DNA from 3 places in the Pseudomonas sp. HN2 genome. Region 2 is predicted to be linked to each of the others. Evidence: predicted binding sites of a transcription regulator. Region 2 holds the regulator's gene; each other region holds the start of a gene.
What was found. The regulator sigma-54, encoded in region 2, starts transcription at its own class of promoters, with help from an activator protein. The targets are predictions, from matches to a motif close to ANTGGCATNNANNTTGCTNT.
Positions count from the first base shown of each region.

Region 1: the regulator sigma-54 is predicted to act here: its motif matches at 1,895-1,914, upstream of LIS66_RS07295 (flagellar basal body rod protein FlgF).
Region 3: the regulator sigma-54 is predicted to act here: its motif matches at 1,375-1,394, upstream of LIS66_RS08460 (circularly permuted type 2 ATP-grasp protein).

Region 1 is NZ_CP085885.1:1,659,625-1,664,081, reverse strand. Features, by position in the region: gene flgH (flagellar basal body L-ring protein FlgH) at 1-217, opposite strand, end outside; gene flgG (flagellar basal-body rod protein FlgG) at 269-1,054, opposite strand; gene LIS66_RS07295 (flagellar basal body rod protein FlgF) at 1,100-1,840, opposite strand; gene LIS66_RS07290 (sigma-54-dependent phenylalanine hydroxylase transcriptional regulator PhhR) at 2,189-3,751, opposite strand; gene phhA (phenylalanine 4-monooxygenase) at 4,126-4,457, shown strand, end outside.
Region 2 is NZ_CP085885.1:1,000,075-1,004,531, forward strand. Features, by position in the region: gene rapZ (RNase adapter RapZ) at 1-535, opposite strand, end outside; gene ptsN (PTS IIA-like nitrogen regulatory protein PtsN) at 538-1,002, opposite strand; gene hpf (ribosome hibernation-promoting factor, HPF/YfiA family) at 1,015-1,323, opposite strand; gene LIS66_RS04255 (RNA polymerase factor sigma-54) at 1,397-2,887, opposite strand; gene lptB (LPS export ABC transporter ATP-binding protein) at 3,054-3,779, opposite strand; gene lptA (lipopolysaccharide transport periplasmic protein LptA) at 3,779-4,324, opposite strand; gene lptC (LPS export ABC transporter periplasmic protein LptC) at 4,311-4,457, opposite strand, start outside.
Region 3 is NZ_CP085885.1:1,904,216-1,908,672, reverse strand. Features, by position in the region: gene LIS66_RS08460 (circularly permuted type 2 ATP-grasp protein) at 1-1,341, opposite strand, end outside; gene LIS66_RS08455 (ribonuclease E inhibitor RraB) at 1,875-2,222, opposite strand; gene LIS66_RS08450 (hypothetical protein) at 2,432-2,665, opposite strand; gene speE (polyamine aminopropyltransferase) at 2,871-3,746, opposite strand; gene LIS66_RS08440 (PLDc N-terminal domain-containing protein) at 3,988-4,179, opposite strand; gene LIS66_RS08435 (hypothetical protein) at 4,251-4,457, opposite strand, start outside.

The sequences.
Region 1 (4,457 bases), 660 kb from region 2:
TGGTGATGATGTCACCGACCCGGAACGCCTTGCGGTCGCTATACAGGTTCTGCTCGAAGCCGGCCTGATAGATCGAGCCGTTATTGGCGGCCGCCGGCAACGGTGTGCGCGGCAACACCGGGGCGTAGTAAGGGTCATTGGGCTTGGGCGCCGGAGCGACGCAGCCCGCGAGCGAGACGACCCCACCCAATGCCAGAACAGATACAAAGCGCTTCATGACCCTACCTCACGGTGTTGCTGGCGACCTCAGGCCGCCCCATAGACTGGATTACAGATTCTGCGTTACGAACGAGAGCATCTGGTCGGCGGTGGAGATCACCTTGGAGTTCATCTCGTAGGCGCGCTGAGTGGTGATCATGTTGACCATCTCTTCAACGGTGCTGACGTTCGAGGTTTCCAGGGTGTTCTGCAGCGTGGTACCGAAACCGTTCAGGCCCGGAGTGCCGATTTGCGGCGCGCCGGAAGCAGCGGTTTCGAGGAACAGGTTGTTGCCCACGGCTTGCAGGCCGGCCGGGTTGATGAAGTCGGCGGTCTGCAGGTTGCCGATCACTTGCGAAGCCGGGTTGCCGGCGATGGTGATCGACACGGTGCCGTCACGGCCGACGGTGAAGGTCTGCGCATCGTTCGGGATGATGATCGCCGGCTCCAGAGCGAAACCGCTGGCGTTGACGATCTGGCCATTGGAGTCGAGGTGGAACGTACCGTCACGGGTGTAGGACGTGGTGCCGTCCGGCTGCAGGATCTGGAAGAAACCGCGACCGTCGATGGCCATATCCAGCGGCTGCTCGGTGGTTTGCAGGCTGCCGGCGGTGAAGTTCTTCTGGGTGCCGACAATGCGCACACCGGTACCCACTTGCAGACCCGACGGCAGTTCGCTGTCCTGGGTCGACTGAGCACCTGGCTGACGCTTGATCTGATACAGCAGGTCCTGGAACTCGGCACGGTCACGTTTGAAACCCGTGGTCGAGACGTTCGCCAGGTTGTTGGAAATGGTGGTCAGGTTGGTGTCCTGGGCGGACAGACCGGTTTTGGCAACCCATAGAGCCGGAAGCATTCGATTCTCCTCGTGCGCCTGTTTTACGGCGCGACGTTCTGATAATTAGCTGATCTGCAAGACCCGAGCCATGGCCTGGTCGTCGTCTTTGGCGGTGTTCATCATCTTGACGTGCAACTCGAACTGCTTGGCCAGGGCCAGCACCGAGGTCATTTCTTCCACGGCATTGACGTTGCTCGACTCGAGGAAACCCGAGACCAGTTTGACGTTGGCGTCGGCTTGCGCCGGCTGGCCGTCCTTGGTGTAAATCGAACCGTCGAGACCTTTGTTCATGTTCTTGATGTCCGGGTTGACCAGCTTGATGCGGTCGACTTCGGCCATCACGCGCGGGCCTTCACCCATGGCGCGGATGCTGATGGTGCCGTCTTCACCGACTTCGACCTGCTGCTCGGGCGGCACAGCGATCGGGCCGCCGTTACCGATTACCGGCATGCCGTTGCCGGCGCGCAATACGCCGAGGGCGTCGATGTTCAGGCTGCCGGTGCGCACGTAGCTTTCACCGCCACCGGGGTTCTGCACGGCGATGAAACCGTTGCCGGATACCGCGACGTCGAGTTCACGACCGGTCTGCACCAGCGAGCCCGGGGTGAAATCGGTGGCGGGACGCTCGCTCATGGCAAACGCGCGCGCCGGAAAGCTGTCACCAAACACCGGCATCGACCGCGCCTGTTCGAGGTCGCGCTGAAAGCCGTTGGTGGAGATGTTCGCCAGGTTGTTGGCATGCGCCCGCTGCGCCAGTGCGTTCTGGCTGGCGCCGGTCATTGCCACATAAAGGTACTTGTCCACTGTGTTTCCTCTGCATGCCGGACGTTTGCCGCCCACCGCTGTACTGCTCAGCCATAAGCAATTTGCAGACCAACTTTTTATTGGCGGACGAAGGCCCGGTAAACAAGGGACTTGAGGGGGATAGAGGGGGAATCTGAAATGTGCAGAAGACGAAAAACCGGCGGTGTCATGCCGCTTCGCGGCAATCCCTGATTACGAGTGAAATCAGTCCCTGTGGCGAGGGAGCTTGCTCCCGCTCGGCTGCGAAGCAGTCGTAAACCCGGTGAGTGCGGTGTGCCTGACTCACCCGGCTGAATGGATTTTGGGCTGCTACGCAACCCAGCGGGAGCAAGCTCCCTCGCCACAAGGTTATTCGGCCGCGTCTTTGCCCACCTCATACTCACGCAGCTTGTTGGCAATCGTGGTGTGCGAAACACCCAGCCGCTTGCCCAGTTGTCGACTGCTCGGGTGCTCGGAATACAACCGTTCCAGTACCGCTTTCTCGAAGCGCCCGACGATCTCGTCGAGATTTCCGTCGAGGGAAAAATCGCCAAGCGGCTGACGCACGCCGTAATCCGGCAGGCGGATATGTTCGGCCTTGACCTTACCGCCGTCGCACAACGAAACCGCCTGGAACAGCACGTTCTCCAGTTGCCGCACGTTGCCCGGCCAGTGGTAATGGCTGAGACGTTCCATCGCCGCCGGGGCGAGTTTCGGCAGCGGGCAGCCGATCTGCCGACTGGCCTGATCGAGGAAGTGCTCGACCAGCGGCGTCAAACCGTCGAGGCATTCGCGCAGCGGCGGGATGTGCAGCGACAGCACATTCAAGCGGTGGTAGAGATCCTGGCGAAACTCGCCGCGTGCGCACAGTTCGGACAAATCCACCTGCGTCGCGCAGATCACCCGCACGTCGAGATAGACCTCTTCATCGCTGCCGACACGGCGGAAGCAACCGTCCTGGAGAAAGCGCAACAGCTTGACCTGCAAACGCGGGCTCATCTCGCCAACGCCATCGAGAAACAGCGTGCCGCCAGCGGTCAACTCCAGCAGGCCGAGCTTGCCTTCGGCCCGCGCACCTTCGAAGGCGCCTGGGCCGTAGCCGAACAGTTCGGTCTCGGCCATCGACTCCGGCAACCCGGCGCAGTTGAGCGCCATCAACGGCGATTGCCCACGCGGACTCGCGAGGTGGCAGGCGCGCGCGAGCAGTTCCTTGCCGGTGCCGGTTTCGCCTTCTATTAATAGCGGCGCATCCAGCGGCGCCATGCGTCGCGCTTCGCGGACCACGGCGGCCATGACTTTCGAGCTCTGGAAGATACTGTCGAAGCCCCGCAGTTCCTGTTTGCGCACATTGTAGATGCGCTCGCCGACGCGATCGGCGCGGTGCAGGGTCAGCACCGCGCCGGCCATGGCCTCGCTGTCGTCGTGCTCCGATTGCAGCGGCGCGATGTCGGCAAGAAAGATGTCGCCCTTGACCTTGACCCGCATGCCGTTGATCCGCGACTTGTTGGCGCGCACCAGTTCCGGCAGGTCGAAATCCTCGGCATAACGTGACAGCGGAATCCCCGGCACTTCATCGACGCGCACCCCGAGCAATTGCGCTGCCGCGCGGTTGGCCGCAACGATCGAGCCGCCCATGTCGATCGACAACACCGGAAACTCCAGCGCGCCGAGCAACGCATTCAATTCCATATGCCGGCGTTCGCTGGGCATCAGCCCGACACGCTTGACCCCGAACACTCCACCAATCGCCTCGAACTTCGGCCGCAGCGCCTGGAACTGGATGTTGATCAGGTTCGGACAGTGCAGATAGATCGCATTGCCATGCTCACCACCCACCTCACCGCGGGCAACGTTGATTCCGTACGCCACCAGCAGATTGAGAATGTCGCGCAGGATGCCGATGCGGTTCTGGCAGTGGACTTTGATGCGCATAAAAAAAGGCCCGGTTGAACGAAGAGAAACCTGTAGGAGTGAGCCTGCTCGCGATAGCGGTCTATCAAGTTCATATTCATCGACTGACACACCGCTATCGCGAGCAGGCTCACTCCTACAGGGGAACGGCGCCCGATTTTCTGTCGAGGCACGCAGATAGTTGTCAAGATTATGTGACAGCCCCTGCCCTTTTCAAACCCACCAATCGCCGTAAATGCGCTCTAGCCGACAAACCGTAACGATAACTTTACGAAACAAGCAGAATTTTCCTACGCACCTGCGGGTCAACATGCTGCACGCCATCACACTCTCGGGTATTCCTGTAGCTATCGCTGGACATAACAAAAACCAGATTCCCCTAGCAGGAGAGCAGCATGAAGCAGACGCAATACGTGGCTCGCGAGCCCGATGCGCAAGGTTTTATCGACTACCCCGCCGAAGAACATGCGGTGTGGAACACGCTGATCACTCGCCAGTTGAAGGTGATTGAAGGTCGTGCGTGCCAGGAATACCTGGACGGTATCGAAAAACTCGGTCTGCCCCACGACCGCATTCCGCAACTGGCCGAGATCAACAAAGTCCTTGGCGAGACCACAGGCTGGCAGGTCGCCCGGGTGCCGGCGCTGATTCCTTTCCAGACTTTTTTCGAATTGCTCGCCAGCAAGCAATTCCCCGTCGCTACCTTCATCCGTACCCGCGAAGAACT
Region 2 (4,457 bases):
GCATGCCGCGCTTGAAACCAAACGATTCGACCAGGAACGCCGTACCCGGCTCGGGCTGATTCAACAGGCGTAACTTCAGGGTGTCGCGCAGTTGATACAGATTGAGGTGGGTGGTGTTGATTTTCAGGTCGGCCAGATCGGCGATCGGGCCGAGCAGGGCGCTTTCATCGTGGATGGCTTCGGCCAGGGAGCGATTGGCGTTGCTCAACGGGTGACGACGACGGGTCTCGGAAAAACGCTTGAGCAGGGTTTCTTCGTCGGCGTCCAGATAGAGCACATCGCACTTGATATGCTTGGCCCGCACGTCTTCGAGCAATTCGGGGAAACGAGACAGATGGCTCGGCAGGTTGCGCGCATCGATCGATACCGCGACCAGCGGCTGCGCCAGCTCGGTGTGGATCAACGCGCGCTCGGCCAGTTCCGGCAGCAAGCCGGCCGGGAGGTTGTCGATGCAGTAGTAACCGTTGTCTTCAAGGACATTCAGGGCGGTACTTTTACCCGAGCCCGAACGGCCACTGACGATGATCAAACGCATGATTAGTGCCCGTTCTGCTCGTCCAGTACAACCTGGTACAAGGCCTCGTTGCTCGGAGCGCTGCGCAGTTTTTCGCGCACTTCCTTGCGGTCGAGCATGCTGGCGATCTGGCGCAGCAATTCCAGGTGCGCATCGGTCGCGGCTTCCGGGACCAGCAGCACGAACAGCAGGTCCACCGGGGCGCCGTCGATGGCGTCGAAATCGATCGGGGCTTCGAGGTGCAGCAGCGCGCTGACCGGCGCCGTGCAGCCCTTGAGGCGGCAGTGGGGAATGGCGATGCCGTTGCCGAAACCGGTGGAGCCGAGTTTCTCACGGGCGATCAGCGCCTCGAAGACATCCTGCATCGCCAGATCCGGCACTTCGCGGTGGATCAGGTTGGCAATCTGTTCGAGGGCTTTTTTCTTGCTGCCGCCCGGCGCGTTCACCTGGGAACGGCCGGGGGTCAGGATGGTTTCAAGTCGGATCATGGGATAGGGGGGTTAACGACCGGTTGCGCCCTGGAGGAGGCTCTGGGTCTTTTCCTTATGCTTTTTGAGTTGGCGATCCAGCTTGTCGGTGAGTGAGTCGATCGCAGCATACATGTCGGTATCTTCTGCGTTGGCGACCACTTCGCTGCCGGGGATATGCAAGGTGGCTTCGATCTTCTGCTTCAGCTTTTCGACGCACATCGTGACCTGCACGTTGGTGATCTTGTCGAAATGTCGCTCCAGTCGTTGGAGTTTTTCCTCGATGTAGGAACGCAGAGGTTGGGTCACTTCCAGTTGGTGTCCACTGATGTTGACTTGCATACAGCTTCTCCTTCGTTGCCAGTGCATAAAGCGGCAGGCCGAAAAGCCTGCCACTGGAACGCTGTAACGTGGCTTACATCAACCGCTTGCGTTCGCTCGAAGGCGCGATTCCGAGGGATTCGCGGTACTTGGCGACGGTGCGGCGAGCCACCTGAATGCCTTGTGCCTCCAGTAAACCAGCGATCTTGCTGTCACTCAACGGCTTTTTCTGATTTTCCGCCGCGACCAGTTTCTTGATGATCGCGCGAATCGCCGTGGACGAGCATTCGCCGCCTTCGGAGGTGCTGACGTGGCTGGAGAAAAAGTATTTCAGTTCATAAATACCGCGCGGGGTATGCATGAATTTTTGGGTGGTCACCCGTGAGATCGTCGACTCGTGCATGCCGACCGCTTCGGCGATGTCATGCAGCACCAGCGGCTTCATCGCTTCGTCGCCATATTCGAGGAAACCGCGCTGATGTTCGACGATCTGCGTGGCCACTTTCATCAGGGTTTCGTTGCGGCTCTGCAGGCTCTTGATGAACCAGCGGGCTTCCTGCAACTGATTGCGCATGAAAGTGTTGTCGGCGCTGGTGTCGGCACGCTTCACAAAACCGGCGTACTGGGCGTTGACGCGCAGGCGTGGCACCGATTCCTGGTTCAGTTCCACCAGCCAGCGCTCGTTGTCCTTGCGCACGATCACATCGGGAATGACGTATTCGGCTTCGGTCGATTCGATCTGCGAGCCCGGACGCGGATTGAGGCTCTGCACCAGTTCGATGACCTGGCGCAGTTCGTCTTCCTTGAGCTTCATGCGCCGCATCAACTGGCTGTAATCGCGGCTGCCGAGCAGGTCGATGTAATCGGCGACCAGACGTTTGGCCTCGGTGAGCCACGGCGTCTTCGCGGGCAGCTGGCGCAATTGCAGCAGCAGGCATTCGCTGAGGTTGCGTGCGCCGATCCCGGCGGGCTCGAATTGCTGGATGCGATGCAGGACGGCTTCGATTTCGTCGAGCTCGATGTCCAGTTCCGGGTCGAACGCTTCGAGAATTTCTTCGAGCGTTTCGTCCAGGTAACCCTGATTGTTGATGCAATCGATCAGGGTCACGGCGATCAGGCGATCGGTGTCGGACATCGGCGCCAGGTTCAGTTGCCAGAGCAGATGGCTCTGCAGGCTCTCGCCGGCGGAAGTGCGGGTGGTGAAATCCCACTCGTCGTCATCGCTGCTGGGCAGGCTGCTGGCGCTGGTCTGATAAACATCTTCCCAGGCGGTGTCTACCGGCAGTTCGTTGGGGATGCGCTCGTTCCATTCGCCATCTTCAAGGTTGTCCACCGTCGGCGCGGCTTCCTGATACGAGGGTTCCTGGATTTCGGCGGGCTTCTGTTCGGCGTTGTCGGCCAAGGGGTCGGCGTTATCGAAGTCGTCGCCTTCTTCCTGGCGTTCGAGCATCGGATTGGATTCCAGAGCCTCCTGGATTTCCTGTTGCAGGTCCAGGGTCGACAATTGGAGCAGGCGGATGGCCTGTTGCAGCTGCGGTGTCATCGTCAGCTGCTGGCCCATTCTCAAGACTAGCGATGGTTTCATGGCAGGGGCTTAACACCTTATTCGCCGGCGCTTTGCGCCATCCACTACAGGGCGCCGAAGCGCCAAACTTAAGCAAATTATATGCCTGAAACTGAAGTGTTTGCCTAGAGCGCTGTAACAATTAAAGCGGATAAATGCGCCTTGAATCGATACAGCGCTGGCGCGCTTACAGGCGGAACTCGTGACCCAGATACACTTCCTTGACCAGATCGTTGGCCAGGATGGTCTCGGCATCGCCTTCAGCGATCAGTTGACCGTCGTTGACGATGTAAGCGGTTTCGCAGATATCCAGCGTCTCACGGACGTTGTGGTCGGTGATCAGCACCCCGATGCCCTTGGCCTTGAGGTGGTGGATGATCTGCTTGATGTCGCCGACCGAGATCGGGTCGACACCGGCGAACGGTTCGTCGAGCAGGATGAATTTCGGCGCAGTGGCCAGAGCGCGAGCGATTTCCACCCGGCGACGCTCGCCACCGGACAGGCTCATGCCGAGGTTGTCGCGGATGTGGCTGATGTGGAATTCCTGCAACAGGCTTTCCAGCTCCTTGCGACGACCGGCCTTGTCGAGTTCAGGACGGGTCTCGAGGATCGCCATGATGTTGTCGGCGACCGACAGTTTGCGGAAGATCGACGCTTCTTGCGGCAGATAGCCGATACCGGCCTTGGCGCGGCCGTGCATCGGCTGGTGGCTGACGTCCAGATCATCGATCAGCACCCGGCCCTGATCGGCCTGCACCAGGCCGACGATCATGTAGAAGCAGGTCGTCTTGCCGGCGCCGTTCGGGCCGAGCAGGCCGACGATCTGCCCGCTGTCGATCGACAGACTGACGTCACGCACGACCTGGCGGCTTTTATAGGCCTTGGCCAAGTGCTGAGCTTTCAGAGTTGCCATTACTGGGATTTCTCTTCGGTTTTCTTCTTCGGCTGGATCACCATGTCGATGCGCGGACGCGATTCGGTGACCTTGCTGCCCGTGGCGCGACCGGCGCTGGCCAGTTTCTTCACGGTGTCGTAGACGATTTTTTCGCCCTGGGTGACGTTGTTATCCTTGTCGATAACCTTGGCCTTGTCGATCAGCACCACGCGGTTCTGCTGGGCGTGGTATTGAATCGTCACGCCGTAGCCCTTGACCGGGTTGGCGTCGCCCTGGGTCTGCAACTGCTCGAAGTAAGCCAGGTTGCCCACCGAGGTCACCACGTCGATATCGCCGTTGGGCGCGCGAGTCATGGTCACCGTGTTGCCTTTAACGATCATCGAGCCCTGGGTAATGATCACGTCACCTTTATAGGTGGCGATGCCATTCTTGTCGTCCAGTTGGGCGTCGTCGGCCTGAATGCGGATAGGTTGCTGCTGATCGTTCGGCAGGGACCAGGCGCTCGCGCTTCCCAGTGCTGCGCCCAGACTGAGCAAAATAGGGAGGGTTTTAACGAGCCTCATACTGTCCTCTTACGTTCGATTGCAGGTGTATCCTGCTGTCCTTCAGGTACGCTTTCATTCCGACGCCAGTCGACACGCCGCCAGCGCCCTCGATTCTAACGGGTTGCGCAGTCTGCGCATATTCCTGCTGCGG
Region 3 (4,457 bases), 900 kb from region 2:
ACGCAACGCGACACGGGTCAAACCTCCGGGCACGACCCGGGTCTCGCGGCCGGACAGTACGAACGGGCGCAGGTCGATATGGCGCGGCGCGATGCCGTTTTCGACAAAGGTCGGGCACGTCGACAGCGACAGCGTCGGCTGCGCGATGTAGGCATGGGGCTTGGCCTTGATGCGCTCGCGAAAGGCATCGATTTCCGCGCTCGTCGCGGCCGGCCCGACCAGCATCCCGTAACCGCCGGAGCCCTGGGTTTCCTTGACCACCAGATCCGGAAGATTGGCCAGCACGTGGGACAGCTCGGACGGGTTGCGGCATTGCCAGGTCGGCACGTTCTTCAGAATCGGCTCTTCGTCGAGGTAGAAACGGATCATGTCGGTGACAAACGGGTAAACCGATTTATCGTCCGCCACTCCGGTGCCGATGGCATTGGCCAGCACCACATTGCCGGAGCGATAGGACGACAGCAGCCCCGGCACGCCGAGCATCGAATCCGGGTTGAATGCCAGCGGATCGAGGAAGGCATCATCGAGGCGGCGATAAATCACATCGACCGCTTTCGGGCCGTCGGTTGTGCGCATGAACACCTTGTCGTCGCGCACGAACAGGTCCGCGCCTTCCACCAGTTCAACGCCCATTTCCCGCGCGAGAAACGCATGCTCGAAGAACGCGCTGTTGAAGCGCCCCGGCGTCAGCACCACCACGCTGGGGTTGTCGATCGGACTTGAGCTTTTCAGGGTGTCGAGCAGCAGATTGGGGTAGTGATCGATCGGGGCGATGCGCTGAGCGGCGAACAGCTCGGGGAACAGCCGCATCATCATCTTGCGGTCTTCGAGCATGTAGCTGACGCCGCTGGGTGTGCGCAGGTTGTCTTCGAGGACGTAATAAGTGCCATCGCCATCGCGCACCAGATCGACGCCGGAAATATGCGAATAGATGTCGCGGTGCAGATCCAGGCCCTGCATTGCCAGCTGGTATTGCTCGTTGGCCAGCACCTGTTCGGCGGGAATGATCCCGGCCTTGATGATGCGCTGCTCGTGGTAGAGGTCGGCGAGGAACATGTTCAGCGCTTTGACCCGCTGGATACAACCGCGCTCGACGATTCGCCACTCACTGGCGGGGATGCTGCGCGGAATGGTGTCGAACGGAATCAGGCGCTCGGTGCCCTGCTCGTCGCCATAAAGCGTGAAAGTGATCCCGGCACGATGGAACAGCAGATCAGCCTCGCGTCGGCGTTGCGCAAGCAACTCGTCGGGCGTCTCGGCCAGCCAGCGGGCAAATTCCCGGTAATGCGGGCGAACCAGTCCGCCAGCATCGTACATCTCGTCAAAACAGGTGCGGATCATGCCGTACTCCTTGTCACTCCGGACATACAGGCCTTCGCAAGGCCCGTGCCATCGGCATAAACGCTTTGAATTCAATCGGTTGTGGATCCACGCCAAAGGCAGCGCACCATTCCTGTGCGGCAAATGCCCCGACCCGATTGCCCCCGCTTCATTGCGACGCACTGCATCGCCTATCACCAGCATAGTCAGAGTTGATTTCACTGCCCGGCAGCGACTGCGGATAATCCGCGCATTCGCTGCAAAACTTTATCGGCATGGCGCTGCAAAGCTGCCCGCCGAATTGACCTGGACTGCCTTGGCAGCCCCGCCCCGCAAAGACTCCACTGCATATCCGTCTTCCCTTTTAGCCACCCTCTCCGGTGGCTTTTTTTTGGTTTTCTGAAATATTTTGAATGCAAAAGCAAAAGATCGCAGCCTTCGGCAGCTCCTACACGATCACCTGTAGGAGCTGCCGAAGGCTGCGATCTTTTGATCTTTAAAACGACAACGGCCGACCCGAAGGTCAGCCGTTGCCCGATACAAAATGCTCAAGCTCAATTCAGGCGGTAACGATTGCGCACCTCCTGCTTCACGCCCCAACCCTCAATAATGCCGCCCAGCGGCTCGACCACGGCGGAAAAGCCCTGCTCGAAATCGCCAATGTCGTCGTAGGTTGCGTACATCACTTTGCTCAATTCCAGCGACCAGGCGCCGTCGTCGCGCGCACTGACCTGGGCATTGATGGACTCACCGCGAAATTTGCCTGCTGCCCTGCGCGCCCGCTCCTCGTCCGGGAAAATCGCGTAGAACTCGATGGGATGGAACCGGGAAAAATCGAAACCGCCTTCTTTCATGCGGCGCAGAACGTTGCTGCTGATGTCTTCTTGATAGGCTGTGCTCATGAATCGTCCCCCTCGATTGATGGATAGACTTTCCGTATTCCCGCCCCGGGCCTTTTGGCCTAAGTACTACGGCAACGTGGTTGCGCGCGGGAAACAAGCATGTAGCTGACAAGACCAGACCTTAGCGATCCATTCGCTGATCTCGCTTGCAGAGTAGCCCCAAGAGAGCGCCGCTGCCAAGGCCTGGTTTACGAGATGACAGGATGTGTTCAGACAGGTGTGATGCTGCGGATTTCGATGCCGTTCTGGGTCTTGAGGTTTTTCACCCCGGCATCGGCGGTGCGCCCTTCCAGATCATTGAGATCCAGCTGGGCGGCGACCGGAAGAAGCCGCTCCTTGATCAGCCGCGCGGCTTCATCATCGGACGGGCATTCCTCACGTTCGAAGATCTCATCAACGATTTCACCATGATCATCCACGAAAGTGACTTTCCACTTTTGCATCAGTGCCTCCTCGATCAACCCGTAAATGGGCTTACCTTTATCTCGACTTTTTTCCGCGAGAGTTGGTTCAAAAGGATTACAGCCGATGATCGTGAATTGTAGGAGTGAGCCTGCTCGCGATTGCGGTCTGCCAGTCACAGATACATCGACTGGGAAAAAGCTATCGCGAGCAGGCTCACTCCTACAGGGGTCTTGCGGTGACGGTTCAGTCGTTGCTCGGCTTGTTCACCGCTTGCAGCACGTATTGCGGCAGAGCGAATGCGCCGATGTGGATTTCCGGGTTGTAGTAGCGGGTAACGATGCCGCTGCCGATGAAGCGCTGTTGCAGGGTTTCACGGCTGAGCTTGCGGTAGGCCGGGTTGGTCGAGCCCCAGGCGAAGGTCATCGAGCCGCCGATGTAGGTCGGCACGGCGGCCTGGTAGAAGTGCCAGTCCGGGAACAGGCTGCGCAGGCGGCCAGCGGTGGTTTTGACTTCGTCGATCTGCATGAACGGCGTGCCGTTCTGGGTGACGAGGATGCCGCCTTCGTTCAGGCAACGGTGGCACGCCTGGTAGAAGTTCTCCGAGAACAGCACTTCGCCCGGGCCGATCGGATCGGTGGAGTCGGAAATGATCACGTCGAATTTTTCAGTAGTGGTAGCGACGAAACGCATACCGTCATCGATCACCAGGTTCAGGCGGGGATCGTCGTAGGCACCGGCGGAATGGTTCGGCAGGAATTCCTTGCACATGTCGACCACGGTGCCGTCGATTTCGACCATGGTGATGTGCTCGACGCCGGCGTGCTTGGTCACTTCGCGCAACATGCCGCCGTCACCGCCGCCAATGATCAGCACACGCTTGGCAGTGCCGTGGGCAAGGATCGGCACGTGGGTGAGCATTTCGTGGTAGATGAATTCGTCGGCTTCTGTGGTCTGGATCACGCCGTCCAGCGCCATCACCCGGCCCATGCGCGGGTTCTGGAAGATCACCAGATGCTGGTGCTCGGTGCGCACTTCGTGCAGCAGTTTTTCCATGCGAAAACGCTGGCCGTAGCCTTCGTAGAGGGTTTCCAGGTACTCGCTGGTCTTGGTGACGGTCATGGTCAAGTGCTCCGATAAATGCGCGGGCGCCATCGTGGGGACGATTGCCCGGGAAAGGCGCGCATTCTACGTTGCCGAAGATGACAGGTCGAACCTCAGCTCGTTTTTTACCACCGCAAACCACTGTGGGAGCGAGCCTGCTCGCGAAAGCGCAGCATCAGTTGCCGGTGATGGCGACTGACACAACGTCTTCGCGAGCAGGCTCGCTCCCACAGGGATGACAGTGTGATCGAAAATCAGCTCAGATCCGGACGTTGCCCCGTGGCCCGGCAATCGCCCAGATGATCAGGCCCAGCACCGGCAGGAGGATGATCAGCAACACCCAGACGATTTTCATCCCGGTGGAGGCGCCGCTTTTCAGCACGTTGATGATTGCCCAGATGTCGAGGGCAAGGATGATCAGGCCAATCAGACCATTGAACGTGGAACCCATGGTGTCGCTCCAGAATAGTGGCATGCACTTTTAGGATAGACGGTCGCGCGCAGGGTTCCCTTTTATTGCGTTCAGACGTGAACGGCGACCTTCAAGGCCTCCAGTGCCGGCGCAGCGACGATGCCAATCCCGGCGCACAACTCGAGCACGCGAGGCACATCGTTGCCGTAGACCAGGACCATTTGCAGTTCATCGTCGAGCAACTGGCTGAAGTTCATCAGCGTGTAGCCGCCGTTTTCCTTGTTCAGGCTGCTCATCTGCACCTGAATGCGGTTGAG